DNA from 3 places in the Pseudomonas sp. S3_G06 genome. Region 3 is predicted to be linked to each of the others. Evidence: predicted binding sites of a transcription regulator. Region 3 holds the regulator's gene; each other region holds the start of a gene.
The links. Region 3 encodes sigma-54, which starts transcription at its own class of promoters, with help from an activator protein. Its sites were predicted from a motif close to ANTGGCATNNANNTTGCTNT; they were not measured.
Positions count from the first base shown of each region.

Region 1: a site for sigma-54 is predicted at 2,626-2,645, ahead of AB4N47_RS00900 (pilin). Genes of this name have one in related genera too.
Region 2: a site for sigma-54 is predicted at 5,541-5,560, ahead of flhA (flagellar biosynthesis protein FlhA). Genes of this name have one in related genera too.

Region 1 is NZ_CP162738.1:188,510-196,230, forward strand. It holds gene AB4N47_RS00890 (type II secretion system F family protein) at 1-763, opposite strand, end outside; gene pilB (type IV-A pilus assembly ATPase PilB) at 766-2,466, opposite strand; gene AB4N47_RS00900 (pilin) at 2,692-3,129, shown strand; gene AB4N47_RS00905 (BON domain-containing protein) at 3,428-3,781, shown strand; gene AB4N47_RS00910 (DUF2845 domain-containing protein) at 4,017-4,316, opposite strand; gene AB4N47_RS00915 (DUF748 domain-containing protein) at 4,313-7,264, opposite strand; gene AB4N47_RS00920 (class I SAM-dependent rRNA methyltransferase) at 7,477-7,721, opposite strand, start outside.
Region 2 is NZ_CP162738.1:3,467,301-3,475,021, forward strand. It holds gene AB4N47_RS15485 (chemotaxis response regulator CheY) at 1-148, opposite strand, end outside; gene fliA (RNA polymerase sigma factor FliA) at 316-1,056, opposite strand; gene fleN (flagellar synthesis regulator FleN) at 1,053-1,883, opposite strand; gene flhF (flagellar biosynthesis protein FlhF) at 2,000-3,340, opposite strand; gene flhA (flagellar biosynthesis protein FlhA) at 3,352-5,481, opposite strand; gene AB4N47_RS15510 (DUF6124 family protein) at 6,011-6,370, shown strand; gene AB4N47_RS15515 (hypothetical protein) at 6,537-6,773, opposite strand; gene flhB (flagellar biosynthesis protein FlhB) at 6,913-7,721, opposite strand, start outside.
Region 3 is NZ_CP162738.1:4,181,949-4,189,669, forward strand. It holds gene AB4N47_RS18805 (ATP-binding cassette domain-containing protein) at 1-426, opposite strand, end outside; gene AB4N47_RS18810 (KpsF/GutQ family sugar-phosphate isomerase) at 699-1,673, shown strand; gene AB4N47_RS18815 (KdsC family phosphatase) at 1,673-2,197, shown strand; gene lptC (LPS export ABC transporter periplasmic protein LptC) at 2,206-2,778, shown strand; gene lptA (lipopolysaccharide transport periplasmic protein LptA) at 2,765-3,310, shown strand; gene lptB (LPS export ABC transporter ATP-binding protein) at 3,310-4,035, shown strand; gene AB4N47_RS18835 (RNA polymerase factor sigma-54) at 4,202-5,692, shown strand; gene hpf (ribosome hibernation-promoting factor, HPF/YfiA family) at 5,766-6,074, shown strand; gene ptsN (PTS IIA-like nitrogen regulatory protein PtsN) at 6,086-6,550, shown strand; gene rapZ (RNase adapter RapZ) at 6,553-7,410, shown strand; gene AB4N47_RS18855 (HPr family phosphocarrier protein) at 7,426-7,701, shown strand.

The sequences.
Region 1 (7,721 bases), 1.9 Mb from region 3:
CATCGCGCCGGTCGCGCAGGGCCTGCGAGGTCTTCAGCGCGTGACGAGTGCCGAAAAACGCTGCCACCAGTGCAAACAGAATCGCCCACCACCACTGCTGCATGAATTCCGACAGGCTGATGATCATCAGGGTGAAGCCCGGCAGTTCTGCGCCGAACCCGGAGAATACCGACTGGAACTGCGGCACCACTTTGACCAGCAGAATGCCGGTCACCACCGCCGCCACCAGCACCACGGCGGTGGGGTAGGTCATGGCTTTCTTGATCTTGGCCTTGAGCGCTTCGCTTTTTTCCTTATAGGTCGCCACTCGTTCGAGCAACGTGTCGAGGGCACCGGACTGTTCGCCGGCGTCGACCAGGTTGCAGTACAACTCGTCGAAGTATTGCGGCTTCTTGCGCAGGGCCGTGGCGAAGCTGTTACCGGCGGCAACTTCCTGTTTGACCTCATCGACCAGCTTGCGCATGGCCGGGTTTTCGAAGCCTTCGCCGATGATGTCGAAGGACTGCAACAGCGGTACACCGGCCTTCATCATCGTTGCCATCTGCCGGGTGAACAGGGCGATGTCCTGCGGTTTGATGCGTTTGCCCAAGGTCAGCAGGGAGGCGGACTTCTTGCGCACCTTGCCCGGGTTGATCCCCTGTTTGCGCAGCTGCGCCTTGATCAGTGCGGGGTTCTGTCCGCTTAGTTCGCCGCTGACTTTGCTGCCTTTGCGGTCGGTGCCTTCCCAGGCGTAAATGCTGACTTTTGCTGCCTTGACCGCCATGTTCAATCCTTGGTGACCCGGTTGATTTCCTCAAGGCTGGTGATGCCTTGCATGGCCTTGTACAGCCCGGAAGTGCGCAGATCGGCGAAACCGTCGCGGCGCATCTGAATGTCGATTTCCAGCGAATTGCCTTCGGCCATGATCAACCGTTGCAGGTCCGGTGTGTTCTTTACCACTTCATAAATCCCCACGCGTCCTTTGTAACCGCCGTTGCAGTGATCGCAACCGACCGGCTCGTAGATCGTGAAATGGCCGATGCGTTCCTCGGGGAAGCCTTCCTTGAGCAAGGTTTCGTGCGGGATTTCCAGCGGCCGCTTGCAGTGTGCGCACAACTTGCGCGCCAGGCGCTGGGCGATGATCAGGCTGACCGAGGTGGCAATGTTGAAACCGGGAATGCCCATGTTGTGCAGGCGTGTCAGGGTTTCCGCTGCGCTATTGGTGTGCAGGGTCGACAGCACCAGGTGGCCGGTCTGCGCGGCCTTGATCGCGATCTCGGCGGTTTCCAGGTCGCGGATCTCGCCGACCATGATCACATCCGGGTCCTGACGCAGAAACGAGCGCAGCGCCTGGGCAAAGTCCAGCCCTTGGCGGGGATTGACGTTGACCTGATTGATGCCTTCCATGTTGATTTCCACCGGGTCTTCGGCGGTGGAAATGTTGATGTCGACGGTGTTGAGGATATTCAGCCCGGTGTACAGCGACACGGTTTTACCGGAGCCGGTGGGGCCAGTGACCAGAATCATCCCTTGCGGCTGTTTCAGCGCGGCCAGGTACAAGGCTTTTTGTTCGGCTTCGTAGCCCAGCGCATCGATGCCCATTTGTGCACTGGACGGGTCGAGAATCCGGATCACCACTTTTTCGCCCCACAGGGTCGGCAGGGTGTTGACGCGAAAATCGATGGATTTGCTTTTCGACAGGCGCATCTTGATCCGCCCGTCCTGGGGTTTGCGTCGTTCGGAAATATCCAGACTGGCCATCACCTTCAGGCGAGCGGCAATACGCCCGGCCAACTGGATCGGCGGCTTGGCCACCTCGCGCAGCATGCCATCGGTGCGCATACGCACCCGGTAGTTTTTTTCGTAAGGCTCGAAATGCAGGTCGGAAGAGCCGCTCTTGATCGCGTCGAGCAGCATCTTGTGCACGAAGCGTACGACCGGGGCATCGTCGGCATCGAGGCCGCCGATCACGTCCTGTTTGTTGTCATCAATGGACTCGACGTCGAGGCCGTCGAGATCGACATCGGCCATTTCTTCCAGACCCGAGGCGTGGCTGTCGAAGAACTTGTCGATGGCGTCACTGAGCTTGTCGTCCTCGACCAGAATCGCTTCGGTGCTCAGGCCGGTGCTGAACTGGATGTCGCTGATCGCCTGCTGATTGCTCGGGTCGGAAAGGCCCACGAACAGTTTGTTGCCGCGCCGCCACAAGGGCAGGGCGCAATGCTGACGAACCAGTTTTTCACTGACCAGGCCCTTGGGCTGAGTCTCTTTGTCGAGGCAATGCAAATCGAGCAGGGCCATGCCGAAATGTTCGGAAGCGATCTCGGCAATTTGCCGGCTGTTGACCAGTTTGTTGTGTACCAGGTAATTGACCAGCGACACGCGATTGCGCTGGGCCTGCGCCCAGGATTGCCGGGCACTTGTTTCCGTGAGCAGTTCGGCCTGGACCAATTGCTTGGCCAGACCGCTCAGAGCGATGTCATTCATGGGGATTCCGCACGCTTGCCGTTCATGACTTATAGCCTAGTCAAGTGACAGCGCCAAACACGGCCGGTGCAGGTGACAAAAAGTGTCAGATAGTGCGGTCGCGGGTGTAGGAAACGGCGCAGGAAATTGCGCGCGCCCAGCAGGCGGGGCCTGAAAGGCGTTGGCATGGGCTGTGCTGAGCCTTGTTCAGATCATGAGATTTCGACTCATGCATGGAGCGTGTCTATGAAAAAACAACAAGGTTTCACATTGATCGAGCTGCTGATCGTCGTGGCGATCATCGGCATTCTGGCGACTATCGCCCTGCCGCAGTATTCGAAGTATCAGGCGCGGTCGAAGGTGACGGCGGGGCTGGCGGAGATTAGTGCATTGAAAGTGCCGTTCGAGGACACGATCAATCAAGGCACAGCTCCAACTCTGGCCAACGTTGCCAATGGTGCGACTACTACCTCCAACTGTACGTTGGCAGTTACAGGCACAGCCGCGACTGGCGAAGGCACGCTTACCTGTACCCTGCTCAATGCACCAGGTCCGGTGTTAGGTAAAACCATTACGCTTTCTCGTTCCGGGGCGGCGACGGGGAATACCTCCGGTGTTTGGACGTGTGCGACGACGGTCAACTCTGATTATTCTCCGCGCGGTTGCACGGCGAGCGGTACGTAATCACAAAGGTGAATAATCAGAATGCCCCGCATTGCGGGGTATTTTTGTATCTGCGATCACTTAACAAAAGCTCCAATAATTTCAGCAGCTTATGAACTTTCCGAAAAACCGCAACTTGCATGCGAAATTGCGTTGAGTCATGCATTTTGCATGAAAACGAAAATCAATGTTTTTTATAACTCATTGTTTTTAAACAGTTTTATGCGACTGAAAAAGTTGGCACAGCGTTCGCAATATCTCCGGTAACCCTGCTGACAAGCGTTACAGCAGACTTCCAGTAAAAACAGGAGTTACTCGTATGAAGAAGTTCGCTATCACTGCCGCTGCTACCGCTCTGACCCTGACCATGGCTGGTGGCGCTTTCGCCCAGTCCGCTCAGGCTACCCAGGCGCCAATGGTTCTGGCTGCCGGTGAAGTTACCGAAATGAAACAAGATACCAGCGACACCTGGATCACCACCAAGGTCAAAGCTGACCTGGTTACCGAAAAAGGCATTCCAGGCACCGACATCAAAGTCGAAACCAACAAGGGTGTAGTTTCCCTGTCGTCGACCACTGCGGTAACCGAGTCGCAGAAAGAAGTCGCCGTAGGCATTGCCAAGAAAATCAAAGGCGTTAAAGCGGTCTCCGCTGATGGCCTGAAAGCCGAGTAAGGCAAGACTTCTCGCCTGAACCGGGAGAAGACGCGACAGACGGGCCGAGCAATACGTCTGCCGCAACTTTAGAGTTCATGCGAACGGTCACACGGATGTGACCATTACAGGCCCCGGCACTTGTGTCGGGGCCTGTTCTATTTGGAGAATCAAAAGATCGCAGCCTTCGGCAGCTCCTACAGGGAAATGCATTCCAAATGTAGGAGCTGCCGAAGGCTGCGATCTTTTGCTCTTCTCAGTTACCGCGTTTGCTGTTGATCTGCCGCAGGCGATTGCCTTCGAAACGCAGGTATTGATACATGCCGTTGTTCGGGCCGTAGGTCCATTCCTCGACCTGAAACTCTTCGCGGCGATTGGCGCTGCGCTTGTAGCCGAGCACATCGCGACTGACCGGCTCGCCACATTTTTGCAGCACTTCGCTGGCGCGGTCGCCGAGGCTGATCAACTGGCTGCCGCAGCGCAATGTATCCGAAGCCGACGCGTGGCCGGCGGCGCAGGTCAGCGCGAGCACAGCCAGCCAGTTACGCACGGTCATTCGGCATCCAGGTGCATTTGCGTCACCACACGGCCGTCGCTTTCGGCCTCGCCGAGGTTGGCGTCGATGAAATACACGCGGTCATCCTCGAGCTTGCCCTTGTCGACCAGGTAATCCTTGATGGTGCTGGCGCGATCCTGGCCCAACTGGCGCAACAGCACCTCGCTGCCGCTCCAGAACGCGATCACGCCCTGGCGCATTTTCGCCGTGCGTTCTTCCTTGCCGAGGTCTTTCCATTCTGCCGGTGGCTGGGTTTTCAGGCGGGTGCGGTAAATCCCTTCGAGCAATGCGCCTTTCTCGCCTTCGGGCACTTGCAGCAGCGAGGCCTGGGCCGGGACCTTGTCGCCACGGCGCTGGAGCATCTTGTAATAGTTGTATTGGTATTCGCGTTCCAGGCGTTGCTCGGCGAGCAGTGGCCCATCACTGCTCTTCGCGGCAGTGCCTTCGATTTCCAGGCGCAGCGCCGGACGTTCCTTGAGCGCTTGCGACAGTTTCACCAGCGCCGCTTCGGCGTCTTTGCTCAGATCGCTGGAGCCCGGCGCGAAGGACACCGTGCCGAGGTCTTCGGAGCCGCCGCCACTGACCAGCCCGCCGATCATCTTGAACGGCGCGGCGGCAGCTTTGACGATCAAATTGCGCAGGGTCTGCCAGACGATCGGCATGACGCTGAACTGTGGATTATTCAGGTCGCCGGTCACCGGCAATTCGATGGAGATCTTGCCGTCGACGTCCTTGAGCAGGGCGATCGCCAGTTTCAGCGGCAGACTCACTGCATCAGGGCTGTCGACCTTCTCGCCCAGTTGCAGTTGCTCGACGACGACTTTGTTCTCGGCTTTCAGTTGGCCTTTGGTGATCAAGTAGTGCAGATCAAGGTTGAGCCGGCCCTTGCGGATGCGGTAGCCGGCGAACTTGCCGGAGTAGGGCGTCAGGGTGGTTAGCTCGACGCGCTTGAAACTGGTGGCGATGTCGAGACTGGCCATCGGGTCGAACGGATTGACCGCACCCTTGATGGTCACCGGCGCATAGCGGTCTACCTTGCCTTTGATGTCGACGCTGGCCGGTTTTGCCTGACGGCTGTCGATGGTGCCGATCTGACCGTTGAGCTGCTGCACGGCGGTGGCGAAATTCGGCGTCAGGCTGAAGTCGGCGAAGTTGGCCGAGCCGTCGTTGATCGCAATCGCACCGATGTGAATGCCCAGTGGTTTGTCCTTGCTGGCCGGTTTGGCTCCGGCAGGTTTGGTGCCGCTGTCGGCCGGTTGCGGGATCAGCAGGTCGTCGACGTTGGTGGTGCGATCGTCGTTGATCATGAAGCGCACATACGGCTGCAACAGGTTGACCTTGTCGATCGACAGGCTGTCGCCGTGCTGATAGTTGATACCGTCGACCACGACTTGCTGCCATTTGAGGAAGTCGCGGGTCTTCAGCGTATCGAGGGTGTGCAGTTGATCGATCTGCGCGCGGCCGGTAACACTGAGGGCCAGTGGCTCGGTGCTCTTCAGGTTGACCTTGAGGTCACTGCCGAGCATGCCGCTGCGCAGTTCCAGGCGAATGAACGGGTTGATGTAGGACTGCGCGACACGCAGGTCGACGTCCTCGGTTTTCACGTTGAGCTGCGCGTTGACCGGGGCCAGATTAACCGTGCCGTCGGCGCTGATCTTGCCTTGCTTGCCCAGGCCGCTGTCGAGCTTGAGCTTGAAAGGCGAGCCGTTGAGGCTGTCGAAATCCTGCAGGTCGACGTTCAGCGGAGTGATGTCCAGCGCCACCGCCGGTTGCGCCGAGCGGTCGGCGAGATGGACCGTGTAGTTACGCAGTTGCACATCCTTGACCAGCACCTGCCATGGCTTGCTCGGGGCGCTTGGCTCAGGTTTCGGCGAGTCGGCGGCGGCCGGTGTATCCGTAGGTTCGGCAGCGGCTTTGGCCGCCGGTTTCGACGGTTGGCTGGCGAACAGCTTCTGCCAGTCCAGTTGGCCGTCGGCTTCCAGCGCCGCCCAGGTTTCCAGTTTGTTGCTGCGGATCTTGCCGACCACCACTTGCTGCTTGGCCAGGTCCAGCGAGGTTTCGCTGACGTCGAGGCGTTCAAGCCTGGCCAGCGGACGTCCGTCCGGAGCCTTGATGGCGAATGGCGCAATGCTCACCGCGACGTTGTTCAGCAGCAGTTCGGTTTGTTTCGACAGGTTGAGTTTGTACTCGGTGCTGAGGCTGACCACGCCGTTTTCCAGCACCAGCGGCACGGCGTCGCGCACGTAGGGCCAGAAGGATTTCATCTGGCCATCGGTGACTTTCAGCGTGCCTTCGGAGGTGAACGGGATCAGGCTGAAATTGCCGGTCCAGTCGATCCGCCCGCCAGCGGGGCCGATGGCGACGAGGGTCATGTCGGCGCTGTCCTCGGGCAGGGTGCTGAGGTTTTTCAGCTCGAAACTGAGGTCGTCGTAAAGAAATTCGATCGGCTCACTGGGCCGCATATCCTCGAAATGCACCACGCCGCCGGCCAGTTTGATGTTGTCGATACGCAGCGGGAACGGCTTGGCGTCGGGATCGGCGGGTGTCGGCTCGCTCGGCGGCAGGTTGAACAGGCCGAGCAGGTTGAGCTTGCCGTCCTTCGCGAAGAGGATTTCGCTTTTGGGTTTGTCCAGTTCGATGTCGGACAGATGCAGCGCTTTGGTCCACAGGCTGTCGATTTGCAGGTTGGCATAGAGGCGATCGAAGCCGACCTGCTCCTTGCCCGGTTCGCCGATGATCAGGCCCCACAGGGTGACCTCAAGGCTGAAGGGGTTGAGTTCGATACGCTGCAGATGCGCCGGCACCGTGGCGTAGTTGGCCAGTTGCTGGTTGGCCACGCGCAAGGTAATGCCCGGCAGGATCAGAAACCCCAGCAGGCTGTAGAGGGCCAGGGCTGTCAGCAGTGCGCCAATCGCGCGAATCAATCCTTTGGGCATGTGCGGCTTCATCTGTCTGAATCGGAGTGCCTTGGAGTATGGCACGCGATTCTGGTTCCGAAGTGCTTGATGTGGGACAGGATTGTTCAGAAATATTGAACACCACATAACCCTGTGGGAGCTGGCTTGCCAGCGATTGCGGTGGCTCAGACAACAATGATGTAGATCGACGTACCGTCATCGCTGGCAAGCCAGCTCCCACAGGTTATGACTTCAGTCGAGGATCACAGCTGTAGAATGAGCGTCTTCAACGGTGGCTGCTGGTCCCGCGAGGGAAAGTCGGCACCCGGGGTCATCACGCTCCATTCGCGCACCGGGCGGCCGGCCTTTTCGGCGCAGCGCAACACTTGTTCGCGCCAGTCGTCCATGCTGACTTTCGCCAGGTTGTTGCAGCAGATCAGCACGCCGTTGTCAGCGGTGGTCAGCAGCGCGGGTTTGAGCAGGCTCTGATAATCGCGCAGCAGATCGA
Region 2 (7,721 bases), 710 kb from region 3:
CCAGAAAGTCGATGCTGCCGCTGTTGAGCACCGGAATGGCAGTGGTGCCATCGTCGGCCTCGACGGTGTTGGTGAACCCAAGATCGCGCAGCAGGTTCTTGATGATCCGCCGCATCGTTGAGAAGTCATCAACGATGAGGATTTTCATGTCTTTGTTCAATTCGACCTCCAAGCAGTCTTAAACGCGCCCAGCACCTGGACGCGCCACTTCAATCAATCGGCGCAGCACTTAAAGTTTGTCTGGAGCACAACGGATCGAGACCGGCGCCGTTCATCACCGCACCAGCCTCGTTTCGCAGTGTCCCCACACTGCCTTCAGCGCGCTCGCCACTCCCCCAAACGCCCCCGCAGACGGGCCGCGCACTGGCTGTGTAACTGGCTGACCCGCGATTCACTGACGCCAAGGACTTCACCGATTTCCTTGAGGTTCAGCTCTTCGTCGTAGTACAGCGCCAACACCAGTCGCTCACGCTCCGGCAAATTGGCAATCGCGTCCGCCAGCGCCGCCTGGAAGCGTTCATCTTCCAGATCGCGTGACGGCTCCATATGAGCACTGGCGCCATCCTCGTGCAGCCCTTCGTGTTCGCCGTCCTGCAAGAGGTCGTCGAAACTGAACAGGCGACTGCCCAAGGTGTCATTCAGAATCCCGTAGTAATCGTCGAGACTCAATTGGAGTTCGGCCGCAACCTCGTGATCTTTAGCGTCACGGCCGGTTTTAGCTTCAATCGAGCGAATCGCGTCGCTGACCATCCTGGTATTACGGTGAACCGAGCGTGGCGCCCAATCCCCTTTGCGCACTTCATCGAGCATCGCGCCGCGGATTCGAATGCCCGCGTACGTTTCGAAACTGGCGCCTTTGCTGGCGTCGTATTTGGTCGAGACTTCGAGCAAACCGATCATCCCGGCCTGGATCAGGTCTTCGACCTGCACGCTGGCCGGCAGGCGCGCCAGCAAGTGATAGGCAATGCGCTTGACCAGTGGCGCGTAACGCTCGATCAATTCGTATTGCGCGTCACGCGCCGACTTTTTGTAAAGATTCATGCCACTGGCGGTCATATCACAGGCCCTGCGGTTTGCTGCACGAGACGCTCGACGAAAAATTCCAGATGCCCGCGCGGGTTGGCCGGCAGCGGCCAGGTGTCGACCTTCTGGGCGATGGCCTTGAAGGCCAGCGCGCACTTGGAACGGGGAAAGGCTTCGTAGACGGCGCGCTGCTTCTGCACCGCTTTGCGCACGCTTTCGTCGTACGGCACGGCGCCGACGTATTGTAGGGCGACGTCGAGGAAGCGATCCGTGACCTTGGTCAACTTGGCGAACAGGTTGCGCCCTTCCTGCGGGCTCTGCGCCATGTTGGCCAGGACGCGGAAGCGGTTCATGCCGTAGTCGCGGTTGAGCAACTTGATCAGCGCGTAAGCGTCGGTGATCGAAGTCGGCTCGTCGCAGACCACCAGCAACACTTCCTGGGCGGCGCGTACGAAACTGACTACCGAGTCACCAATACCCGCAGCGGTGTCGATCACCAGCACGTCGAGATTGTCGCCGATGTCGCTGAACGCCTGGATCAGGCCGGCGTGCTGCGCCGGGCTCAGGTGCACCATGCTCTGCGTGCCGGAGGCCGCCGGCACGATGCGAATCCCGCCCGGCCCCTGCAACAGCACGTCGCGCAGTTCGCAACGGCCTTCGATGACGTCGGCCAGTGTGCGCTTGGGTGTCAGCCCCAGCAGAACGTCGACGTTCGCCAGGCCCAGGTCGGCGTCCAGCAGCATGACCCGACGGCCAAGCTCTGCCAGCGCCAGCGACAAGTTCACTGACACGTTAGTCTTGCCGACGCCACCTTTGCCGCCGGTCACCGCGATCACCTGTACGGGATGCATGCTGCCCATGTTATTTCTTTACCTTGTCTTGCATAGACGGAGGCCACATTACTGGCTGCGCGTTCCTGATCGGAACAATGCGTGGCAGACCATCGATGTAGGTACAAAAACTGTTCATGATTACCTCAGCCAACCTGCTTGGTCGGGCTGTGATAGATATCAGCGAACATGTCAGCCATGGCTTCTTCGCTGGGTTCTTCCTGCATTTGCACGCTGACGGCGCGGCTGACCAGTTGATGACGGCGCGGCAGATGCAAATCATCCGGAATCCGTGGGCCATCGGTCAGATACGCGACCGGCAATTCATGACTGATCGCCAGGCTCAACACTTCGCCGAGACTGGCCGTTTCATCCAGTTTAGTCAGGATGCAGCCGGCCAGCCCGCAACGCTTGTAACTGTGATAAGCGGCGGTTAGAACCTGTTTCTGGCTGGTGGTTGCCAGGACCAGATAATTTTTTGAGCGAATGCCACGCCCGGCCAAGCTCTCGAGCTGCATGCGCAACGCCGGATCACTGGCTTGCAGGCCGGCAGTATCGATCAAAACCACGCGTTTGCGTAGCAGTGGATCCAATGCCTGCACCAGCGACTGACCCGGATCGACGTGCGTTACCGGCACGTTGAGGATGCGCCCGAGGGTTTTCAGTTGTTCCTGCGCGCCGATGCGGAAGCTGTCCATGCTCACCAGTGCAACGTTCTGCGCGCCGTACTTGAGCACGTAACGCGCGGCGAGCTTGGCCAGCGTGGTGGTCTTGCCCATGCCGGCGGGGCCGACCATGGCAATCACACCGCCCTCTTCCAGCGGCTCGACTTCCGGTACGGCAATCATCCGCGCCAGGTGCGCCAGCAGCATGCGCCAGGCCTGACGCGGTTCTTCGATATCGGTGATCATCGCCAGCAGATCGCGCGACAGCGGGCCGGACAGGCCGATGCGCTGCAGACGGCGGTACAGATTGGCTTGGGCCGGACGGCTGCCTTGCAGCTGATTCCAGGCCAGGGTGCCGAGCTGAACTTCCATCAGCTCGCGCAGGCTGTTCAATTCAAAACGCATCGAATCCAGCGCACGCGGATCGACGCCCGCCGAGGCCTGCGCAGGCGCTGCGGCCGGGCGCGTCGGTGCGGCGTAGGTCGGCTCGCTCAACGGTTCGGCAGCGGTCAGCGGCAGGCCTGCGGTCAACGGCAGCCCGGCGAACAACTGCTGATTGGTGTTGCCGTCGGCTTCGCCACGCAGGCTCAGCTCGGCCTGGGCGGTGACGATGCGCGACTGGGTCTTGCGCAGCTCGTCTTCGAGTTCCATGTTCGGAACCCGTGGCGCCAGCGCCGACAATTTGTAATCCAGAGCCGCCGTCAACTCGACGCCGCCGGCAATGCGGCGGTTGCCGATGATGGCGGCATCAGCGCCCAGCTCATCGCGAACCAGCTTCATGGCCTGACGCATATCGGCGGCGAAAAAACGCTTAACTTGCATAAACCACTACCTCAGCCGTTGGGCCCTACTGTCGCAACGATGGTCACTTGCTTGTTGTCCGGTACTTCCTGGTAGGCCAGTACATGCAGGCCTGGCACTGCGAGGCGACCGAAGCGCGAGAGCATCGCGCGAATCGGGCCTGCTACCAGCAGGATCACCGGTTGGCCTTGCATTTCCTGACGCTGGGCCGCTTCGATCAACGAACGCTGCAGCTTCTCGGCCATGCTCGGCTCCAGCAGAACGCCCTCTTCCGAGCCTTGTCCTGCCTTCTGCAGACTATTGAGCAATATCTGTTCCAACCTTGGTTCCAATGTGATTACAGGCAGCTCGGACTCAGTGCCTACAATGCTTTGGACGATTGCACGGGATACGCCGACCCGCACAGCGGCGACCAGCGCGGCGGTATCTTGACTCTTGGCAGCGTTGTTCGCGATCGCTTCGGCGATGCTGCGAATGTCGCGCACCGGCACGTGCTCGGCGAGCAGCGCTTGCAGGACCTTGAGCAACTGCGACAGCGAAACCACGCCCGGCACCAGCTCTTCCGCCAGTTTCGGCGAGCTCTTGGCCAGCAATTGCATGAGCTGCTGCACTTCCTCGTGGCCGATCAGCTCACTGGAGTGCTTGTACAGAATCTGGTTCAAGTGGGTGGCGACCACGGTGCTGGCGTCGACCACGGTGTAGCCGAGCGATTGCGCCTGGGCGCGCTGGCTGATTTCGATCCACACTGCCTCGAGTCCGAAAGCCGGATCTTTGGCGTTGATCCCGTTGAGCGAGCCGTAGACCTGGCCCGGGTTGATCGCCAGTTCGCGATCCGGGTAGATCTCGGCCTCGGCGAGAATCACGCCCATCAGCGTCAAGCGATACGCGCTCGGCGCCAGATCGAGGTTGTCGCGGATGTGCACGGTCGGCATCAGGAAGCCCAGATCCTGCGAGAGCTTCTTGCGCACGCCCTTGATCCGCGCAAGCAATTGCCCACCCTGATTGCGGTCCACCAACGGGATCAGGCGATAGCCGACTTCCAGGCCGATCATGTCGATCGGCGTCACGTCGTCCCAGCCCAGCTCCTTGGTTTCCATGGCGCGGGCCGGCGACGGCAGCAGTTCCTGCTGACGCTTGACCTCTTCCAGCGCCACGACCTTGGCCACATTCTGCTTTTTCCAGAACAGGTACGCGCCGCCCGCAGCCAGCGCCGCCATGCTCAGGAAGGAGAAGTGCGGCATGCCCGGCACCAGGCCCATCACCGCCATCAAACCAGCGGCCACGGCCAGCGCTTTCGGCGAGGCGAACATCTGGCGGTTGATCTGCTTGCCCATGTCTTCCGAGCCGGAAGCACGGGTCACCATGATCGCCGCTGCTGTAGATAACAACAGTGATGGCAATTGCGCCACTAAACCGTCACCGATGGTCAGCAAGGCGTAAACCTTGCCCGCATCGCCGAAGCTCATGCCGTGCTGGAAGATACCAACCGCCATGCCGCCAATGAGGTTGATGAACAGAATCAACAGGCCGGCGATCGCGTCACCACGGACGAACTTGCTCGCACCGTCCATCGAACCGTAGAACTCCGCCTCTTGGGCGACTTCCTGACGGCGCGACTTGGCTTGATTCTGGTCGATCAGGCCGGCGTTGAGGTCGGCGTCGATCGCCATTTGTTTGCCGGGCATCGCATCGAGGGTGAAACGCGCGCTCACCTCGGAAATCCGCCCGGCACCCTTGGTCACCACGACGAAGTTGATGATCATGAGGATCGCGAAAACCACGATACCGACCACGTAGTTACCGCCGATCACCACCTCACCGAAGGCCTGAATTACCTTACCGGCTGCGGCGTGGCCGTCCTGACCGTGGAGCATCACCACCCGCGTCGAGGCCACGTTCAACGCCAGTCGCAGCAACGTCGCCACCAGCAGAATGGTCGGAAACACGGCGAAATCCAGCGGCCGCAGCGCATACACGCAGACCAGCAGGACGACGATCGACAGGGCAATGTTGAAGGTAAAGAAGACGTCGAGCAGGAACGGCGGCACCGGCAACATCATCATCGCCAGCATGACCAGCAGCAACAACGGCACGCCCAGATTGCCTCGACTGAGGTCGGCAACGTTGGTGCGTGCTGTATTGAATAACTGAGTGCGATCCACCGGTTTTCCCCGTTCCTTTAAAGCAAACTTTTGACGCCCCGAACGGACGCAGGGCGGCTATTGCAAGAAGCTTTCCAACTTTTGCCCAAGCAGAAAAGATCGCAGCCTTCGGCAGCTCCTACATGGATTTACATCTCCTGTAGGAGCTGCCGAAGGCTGCGATCTTTGTTTTTAAACGACGAGTTTAAAAGACACCTGCCGACACGGTCTCAAGGCTACAAATCCTTGCGCCATTGCCTACAGCCAAGCCAGAATCCGCCGGCTTGTGCACCTGGGGGTCGGGTTCTATCGTGGTCCGGTCGCTGACGAATCAGCGATCGGGTTTAGCGACCCGGATCAACTCAGTGCATCAGCGATCGTGGCTTCGTTGCGGGATTTTTCGCCCGCAATAACGTTATGGCGGCTGTATGCGGGAGACCTTCGGGTCTACCGGGGTGCCTGAGACCGGTTCGCTAACCTGCGTACAGCTGCCACCTTCACTTGTTTAGCGACAGGGGGAAAGTGGCTCCATAACCTCAGGAGCTTCACCATGATCAAACCCACACCCAACCCGCCCGAGTCCGACCCCACCTCCCCCTACGAATCCCTCGACTCAAAAAAACTCCACCAAGCCGCCGACCGCGCCCTCGACCACTACCTCTGCCCACCCGGCTCGACCCCACCGCCGTTCAGCCCCCGCGCCATGTACGCCGTCACCGCCGACACCAAAAACGAAGACCTGCTGGCCAACGCCTGCGAAACCCTCGCCTCGGCCAAAACCATCGCCCAGGAATTCGCCGGACTGGTGAAACCATCCCAGCGCCGTACCCTGATGGGCATCGCGCAACTGATCATGCTCGGGGAACTGGCGGTGAATCGGGTGCTGGATAATCTGGAGTTGCCGCAGTAGCGACACGCGATGATCGTTCCCACGCTCCTGCGTGGGAATGCCTCAACGGACGCTCTGCGTTCGGCTTTGGAAGGGACGCGGAGCGTCCGGGCTGCATTCCCACGCAGAGCGTGGGAACGATCATAAAAAACCGCCGCCCCGTTTTCAGCGGCTTTGCGAACAGTGGTCAATACCGGAGGATTTTTACTTTTCCATTCTTGCTCTTGGGCAATTCGAACTCGACCTCGCCGCCGACTTTGACGCTCGCCCGCAGGGCATCGGGCAATGGAATGCTGAATCGGTATTCTTTGGCCGTCAGAAAAAAACCCGTGGCTTCGGCAAAGGAAATACATCGTCCCGAGGGCTTCGGCGTGATGGTGCCCCTTCCGGTTTTTTCGTCATAACTGCTGAAAATACCTTTCATTGTCGTGCTCCCTTGCACTCGCCTGCCTGACCGCGTCAGTGCGTGCCTGCACCTTGCATCAAACTGCAAAATCACGACGAGCGCACCTGTCAGAGTTGACAGTAAAGGGAGATCTCAGACCAATGGCTGCACAACGACGTCAGGAGTCGCGACGCAAGTCCGGCGGAATCGGCAAATCATCCTTCAACGGATCCGGCCGCTTGCCCTTGCCTGCCTGGTGCTGGCGGATCTGGTAGACGTAGGCCAGCACCTGCGCCACTGCCAGATACAGCCCGCCAGGAATTTCCTGCTCAAGCTCAGTTGAGTAATAGATCGAGCGCGCCAGCGCCGGCGATTCAAGCAGCATGACGTTGTTGGCCACTGCGATTTCGCGGATTTTCAGGGCGATGAAGTCGCTGCCCTTGGCCAGCAGCACCGGCGCGCCGCCCTTCTCCGAGTCGTATTTGAGCGCGACCGCGTAGTGGGTCGGGTTGGTGATGACCACGTCGGCTTCGGGAATCGCTGCCATCATGCGCCGCTGGGACATTTCGCGCTGGGTCTGGCGAATGCGTTGCTTGACCTCGGGGCGGCCTTCCTGGTCCTTGTGTTCGTCGCGCACTTCCTGCTTGGTCATCTTGAGCTTCTTCATGCTCTCCCATATCTGCACCGGCACGTCGACGGCGGCGATGATGATCAGACCGCAGGCCAGCCACAGCGTGCTCCAGCCCACCAGCAAGACGCTGTGGATGATCGCCATGTCCAGTGGTTCGTGGGCGATGCGCAGCAAGTCGTCGACGTCGGCGGATAACACCAACAGCGCCACGCCCAAGGTAATCAGAAACTTGGCCAGTGCCTTGAGCAGTTCGACCACAGCCTTGAACGAGAACATCCGTTTGAGGCCGGCGGCCGGGTTCATCCGACTGAATTTGGGTGCCAGCGAACTTGCCGCGAACAGCCAGCCACCGAGGG
Region 3 (7,721 bases):
CGGCATCAGCTCGATGGCGCCACGCAGACCCACTGCCTGCAATTTGAGCAGGACGATGTCGCGGATCATGTCTTCCGGCAGTTGCGTGTGCACCCGCAGCGGGAAGGCCACGTTCTCGAACACATCAAGGTCAGTGAACAGCGCACCGCTCTGAAACAGCACGCCCATGTGCTTGCGCGCATCGAACAGATCACTGCGCGACAGCGTCGGCAGATTCTGCCCGTTGACCCAGACTTCACCGCTGGACGGCCGCAACTGTGCGCCCATCAGGCGCAGCAGCGTGGTCTTGCCGCAGCCGGAAGGCCCCATGATGCCGGTGACCTTGCCGCGGGGGATGCGGATATCGACGTTATTGAAAATGCTCCGCGCACCGCGCTTGAAGGAGACTCCCTTCAGCTCGACCGCGTAGGCGTTATCGGCACTCATCTAAACTCCTTGCGATGCAGCCTCTCACTGGGATGCCAGACTTTCCTCGGAAACACCTGCATCCCGGGCAGGCCGAACTGGCGGCGAACTATATCACTGCAAAGGCTGAGCGCCCAAGCGAGAACCCGGCCAAGATCGCCGACTGAAGAGGGCCCGAGCGAGTTTCAGAGGGTTTTGGTAACCAGTAATGACAAAGCACGTCGAACTTGCGTGAGGCTTTGCCACATAACCGCTATAATCGCCGCCTTTTCATCGGCCCATACGATTCTGACATGAGCAAAACCCGCGACCTGATTCAATCGGCACAACGCACCATCCGCCTCGAAGTGGAAGCCGTCCAAGGCTTGATGGCCCATATCGACGCCGATTTCGTACGCGCTTGCGAGATGATTCTGGCCAGCAAGGGCCGCGTGGTCGTAGTCGGCATGGGCAAATCCGGGCACGTCGGCAACAAGATCGCCGCCACCCTGGCCAGCACCGGCACCCCGGCGTTTTTCGTGCATCCGGCCGAAGCCAGCCATGGCGACATGGGCATGATCACCCGCGACGACGTGATTCTGGCCCTGTCGAACTCTGGTTCGACCAATGAAATCGTAACGCTGCTGCCATTGATCAAACGCCTGGGTATCCAGTTGATCAGCGTCACCGGCAATCCGCAGTCGCCATTGGCGAAGGCCGCCGAGGTCAATCTCAATGTGCATGTCGAGCACGAAGCCTGCCCGCTGAATCTGGCACCGACCTCTTCGACCACGGCCGCGCTGGTCATGGGCGACGCTCTGGCCGTGGCCTTGCTGGAAGCGCGTGGTTTCACCGCTGAAGATTTTGCCTTCTCGCATCCGGGCGGCGCCCTTGGCCGTCGCCTGTTGCTGAAAGTCGAAAACGTCATGCACGCCGGGCAAGAGCTGCCGCAAGTACAACGCGGCACCCTGCTCAAAGACGCGCTGATGGAAATGACCCGCAAGGGTCTGGGCATGACCGCTATTATTGAAGCCGATGGCAAGCTCGCCGGGATCTTCACTGACGGCGATTTGCGCCGCACCCTGGATCGCGCCATCGACATCCGCAGCGCCACCATCGATCAGGTGATGACCGCACACGGCAAGACCGCCCGGCCCGACATGCTCGCCGCCGAAGCCCTGAAAATCATGGAAGACCATCGAATCAACGCCCTGGTAGTCGTCGACGAGGAGGATCGCCCGATCGGCGCCTTCAACCTCTCCGATCTGCTGCGCGCAGGAGTCATGTAATGAGCAACGATCTGCTGCAACGCGGCAAAGCGATCAAACTGGCAGTATTCGACGTCGACGGTGTGCTCACCGACGGGCGCCTGTACTTCCTCGAAGACGGCAGCGAGTTCAAGACCTTCAACACCCTTGACGGCCAAGGCATCAAAATGTTGATGAATGCCGGCGTGCAGACGGCGATCATCAGTGGTCGCAAGACCCCGGTGGTCGAGCGCCGCGCGAAGAACCTCGGCATCCCGCATCTGTTTCAGGGGCGCGAGGACAAACTGGTGGTACTCGACGGTCTGCTCGCGCAACTGGGCCTAAGCTATGAAGAAGTCGCCTATCTCGGTGACGATCTGCCAGACTTGCCGGTGATCCGCCGTGTAGGGCTGGGCATGGCGGTGGCCAACGCTGCCGATTTCGTCCGCGAACACGCCCACGGCGTTACCCGCGCCCGTGGCGGCGAAGGTGCCGCCCGCGAATTCTGCGAATTGATCCTGCGCGCCCAGGGCCGCCTCGAAGCGGCCAACGCCGCGTACCTGTGAGCCTGACCATGTTTAGCAAAAAGTTTCGCAACTTCCTGCTGTTCGGCTGCATCGCGGCGATTTTCGCTGCGGTCGGCTACTGGAACATCAGCCCGGAACGCTTCCTCGACAAGCCGCCGGTCTCGGCCGCCGAGAATCCGATCGACTGGTACGCGACCAACACGCACACCATTCAGTACCTGCCCGACGGCAAGGTGCAGTATGAGATGACCTCCGACAAGGCCGAACACGTCAAGGCCACTGATATCACGCTGGTGACCAAGCCTGATTTGAACATGTATCGCGGCACCGACTTCCCGTGGCACGTGACCAGCGAACGCGGCGAAGTGAACTCGGGCGGCACCGAAGTGGAATTGATCGATTCGGTACGCGTACAGCGCACCGACGAGAAACAGCGCGGCACCCTGATCACCAGCACCCGCATGACCGTGTTCCCGCAGCAGGAATATGCGCAGACTGCGCAACCCGTTAGAATCGAGGGCGCTGGCGGCGTATCGACTGGCGTCGGAATGAAAGCGTACCTGAAGGACAGCAGGATACACCTGCAATCGAACGTAAGAGGACAGTATGAGGCTCGTTAAAACCCTCCCTATTTTGCTCAGTCTGGGCGCAGCACTGGGAAGCGCGAGCGCCTGGTCCCTGCCGAACGATCAGCAGCAGCCTATCCGCATTCAGGCCGACGACGCCCAACTGGACGACAAGAATGGCATCGCCACCTATAAAGGTGACGTGATCATTACCCAGGGCTCGATGATCGTTAAAGGCAACACCGTGACCATGACGCGCGCGCCCAATGGCGACATCGACGTGGTGACCTCGGTAGGCAACCTGGCTTACTTCGAGCAGTTGCAGACACAGGGCGACGCCAACCCGGTCAAGGGCTACGGCGTGACGATTCAATACCACGCCCAGCAGAATCGGGTGGTGCTGATCGACAAGGCCAAGGTTATCGACAAGGATAACAACGTCACCCAAGGCGAAAAAATCGTCTACGACACCGTGAAGAAACTGGCCAGCGCCGGTCGCGCCACGGGCAGCAAGGTCACCGAATCGCGTCCGCGCATCGACATGGTGATCCAGCCGAAGAAGAAAACCGAAGAGAAATCCCAGTAATGGCAACTCTGAAAGCTCAGCACCTGGCCAAGGCCTATAAAAGCCGCCAGGTCGTGCGTGACGTCAGTCTGTCGATCGACAGCGGGCAGATCGTCGGCTTGCTCGGCCCGAACGGCGCCGGTAAAACGACGTGCTTCTACATGATCGTCGGCCTGGTGCAGGCGGATCAGGGCCGTGTGCTGATCGATGACCTGGACGTCAGCCACCAGCCGATGCACGGCCGCGCCAAGGCCGGTATCGGCTATCTGCCGCAAGAAGCGTCGATCTTCCGCAAACTGTCGGTTGCCGACAACATCATGGCGATCCTCGAGACTCGCCCGGAGCTGGACAAGGCCGGTCGGCGCAAGGAGCTGGAAAGCCTGCTGCAGGAATTCCACATCAGCCACATCCGCGACAACCTAGGCATGAGCCTGTCCGGTGGTGAGCGCCGCCGGGTGGAAATCGCTCGCGCCCTGGCCACTGCACCCAAGTTCATCCTGCTCGACGAACCGTTCGCCGGTGTCGACCCGATCTCGGTCGGCGACATCAAGCAGATCATTCACCACCTCAAGGCCAAGGGCATCGGTGTACTGATCACCGACCACAACGTCCGTGAGACCCTGGATATCTGCGAAACCGCTTACATCGTCAATGACGGTCAACTGATCGCCGAAGGTGATGCCGAGACCATCCTGGCCAACGATCTGGTCAAGGAAGTGTATCTGGGTCACGAGTTCCGCCTGTAAGCGCGACAGCGCTGTATCGATTCAAGGCGCATTTATCCGCTTTAATTGTTACAGCGCTCTAGGCAAACACTTCAGTTTCAGGCATATAATTTGCTTAAGTTTGGCGCTTCGGCGCCCTGTAGTGGATGGCGCAAAGCGCCGGCGAATAAGGTGTTAAGCCCCTGCCATGAAACCATCGCTAGTCTTGAGAATGGGCCAGCAGCTGACGATGACACCGCAGCTGCAACAGGCCATCCGCCTGCTCCAATTGTCGACCCTGGACCTGCAACAGGAGATCCAGGAGGCTCTGGAATCCAATCCGATGCTCGAGCGCCAGGAAGAAGGCGACGACTTCGACAACGCCGATCCTCTGGCCGACAACGCCGAACAGAAGCCCGCCGAAATCCAGGAACCCTCCTACCACGAAACCGCCCCGACGGTGGACAACCTCGAGGATGGCGAGTGGAACGAGCGCATCCCCAACGAACTGCCAGTGGATACCGCCTGGGAAGACGTCTACCAGACGAGCGCCAGCAGCCTGCCCAGCAGCGATGACGATGAGTGGGATTTCACCACCCGCACGTCCGCCGGCGAGAGCCTGCAGAGCCATCTGCTCTGGCAACTGAACCTGGCGCCGATGTCCGACACCGATCGCCTGATCGCCGTGACCCTGATCGACTGCATCAACAATCAGGGCTATCTGGACGAAACCCTCGAAGAAATTCTTGAAGCGTTCGATCCTGAACTGGACATCGAGCTCGACGAGATCGAAGCCGTCCTGCATCGCATCCAGCAATTCGAGCCCGCCGGGATCGGCGCCCGCAACCTCAGCGAATGCCTGCTGCTGCAATTGCGCCAGCTGCCCGCGAAGACGCCGTGGCTGACCGAGGCCAAGCGTCTGGTAGCCGATTACATCGACCTGCTCGGCAGTCGCGATTACAGCCAGTTGATGCGCCGGATGAAGCTCAAGGAAGACGAGCTGCGCCAGGTCATCGAACTGGTGCAGAGCCTCAATCCGCGTCCCGGTTCGCAGATCGAGTCGACAGAAGCCGAATATGTCATTCCCGATGTGATCGTGCGCAAGGACAACGAGCGCTGGCTGGTCGAGCTGAACCAGGAGTCGGTGCCACGCCTGCGTGTCAACGCCCAGTACGCCGGGTTTGTGAAACGTGCCGACACCAGCGCCGACAACACTTTCATGCGCAACCAGTTGCAGGAAGCCCGCTGGTTCATCAAGAGCCTGCAGAGCCGCAACGAAACCCTGATGAAAGTGGCCACGCAGATCGTCGAACATCAGCGCGGTTTCCTCGAATACGGCGACGAAGCGATGAAGCCCTTGGTATTGCATGACATCGCCGAAGCGGTCGGCATGCACGAATCGACGATTTCCCGGGTGACCACACAAAAATTCATGCATACCCCGCGCGGTATTTATGAGCTGAAATACTTTTTCTCCAGCCACGTCAGCACCTCCGAAGGCGGCGAATGCTCGTCCACGGCGATCCGCGCGATCATCAAGAAACTGGTCGCGGCGGAAAATCAGAAAAAGCCGTTGAGTGACAGCAAGATCGCTGGTTTACTGGAGGCACAAGGCATTCAGGTGGCTCGCCGCACCGTCGCCAAGTACCGCGAATCCCTCGGAATCGCGCCTTCGAGCGAACGCAAGCGGTTGATGTAAGCCACGTTACAGCGTTCCAGTGGCAGGCTTTTCGGCCTGCCGCTTTATGCACTGGCAACGAAGGAGAAGCTGTATGCAAGTCAACATCAGTGGACACCAACTGGAAGTGACCGAACCTCTGCGTTCCTACATCGAGGAAAAACTCGACCGATTGGAGAGGCATTTCGACAAAATCACCAACGTGCAAGTCACGATGTGCGTCGAAAAACTGCTGCAGAAGATCGAAGCCACACTGCATATACCCGGCGGAGAAGTAGTTGCCAACGCAGAGCACACAGACATGTATGCCGCGATTGATCTGCTGACCGACAAGCTGGATCGCCAACTCAAAAAGCATAAGGAAAAGACCCAGAGCCTCCTCCAGGGCGCGACCGGTCGTTAACACCCCTATCCATGATCCGACTTGAAACCATCCTGACCCCCGGCCGTTCCCAAGTGAACGCGCCGGGCGGCAGCAAGAAAAAAGCCCTCGAACAGATTGCCAACCTGATCCACCGCGAAGTGCCGGATCTGGCGATGCAGGATGTCTTCGAGGCGCTGATCGCCCGTGAAAAACTTGGCTCCACCGGTTTTGGCAACGGCATCGCCATTCCCCACTGCCGCCTCAAGGGCTGCACGGCACCAGTCAGTGCCCTGCTGCATCTTGAAGCCCCGATCGATTTCGACGCCATCGACGGCGCTCCGGTGGACCTGTTGTTCGTGCTGCTGGTCCCGGAAGCCGCAACCGACGCGCATCTGGAGTTGTTGCGCCAGATCGCCAGCATGCTCGACCGCAAGGAAGTGCGCGAAAAACTGCGCAGCGCCGCGAGCAGCGAAGCCTTGTACCAGGTTGTACTGGACGAGCAGAACGGGCACTAATCATGCGTTTGATCATCGTCAGTGGCCGTTCGGGCTCGGGTAAAAGTACCGCCCTGAATGTCCTTGAGGACAACGGCTACTACTGCATCGACAACCTGCCGGCCGGCTTGCTGCCGGAACTGGCCGAGCGGGCGCTGATCCATACTGAACTGGCGCAGCCGCTGGTTGCCGTGTCGATCGATGCGCGCAACCTGCCGAGCCATCTGTCACGTTTCCCGGAATTGCTCGAAGACGTGCGTGCCAAGCATATCAAGTGTGATGTGCTGTACCTGGACGCCGACGAGGAAACCCTGCTCAAGCGTTTTTCCGAGACCCGTCGTCGTCACCCGCTGAGCAACGCCAATCGCTCACTGGCCGAGGCGATTCACGATGAAACCGCCCTGCTCGGCCCGATCGCCGATCTGGCCGACCTGAAAATCAACACTACTAGCCTGAACCTCTATCAGCTTCGCGACACCCTGAAGCTGCGCCTGCTGAATCAGCCGGAACCCGGCACGGCGTTTCTGGTTGAATCATTTGGCTTCAAGCGCGGCATGCCGGTCGATGCCGATCTGGTCTTCGATGTGCGCTGCCTGCCCAATCCGTACTGGAAACCGGAGCTGCGCGCGCAATCGGGCCTTGATGCACCGGTGGCCGAGTACCTGGCGCAGCAGCCGGATGTCGAAGAAATGTATCAGGACATCTACGCCTACCTGAACAAGTGGCTGCCACGTTTCGCCGCCAGCAACCGTGCTTACGTGACCATTGCCATCGGCTGCACCGGCGGGCACCACCGCTCCGTCTACCTGACCGAACGTTTGGGTCAGGCCCTGCAGAAAACCCTGAAGAACGTCCAGGTTCGCCACCGCGACCTCACCTAAAGGATCCACACCGCGATGCCTGCTCGTGAAATCGAAATCATCAATAAACTGGGTCTGCATGCCCGGGCATCGGCCAAATTCGTCGGCGTAGCGGGTCAGTATCCAGACTGCACGATCCGAGTGGGACGCACACCTGAAACTACTGTCGACGGCAAGAGCATCATGGCGATGATGATGCTCGCGGCGGGCAAAGGCACCAAGATCCATTTGAGCACCGAAGGTGAACAGGCTCAGGAAGCCATGGACGCATTGGTCGATCTGATCGAAAGGTATTTCGACGAAGGTGAATAATCCTTGAGGCGGGGCACACT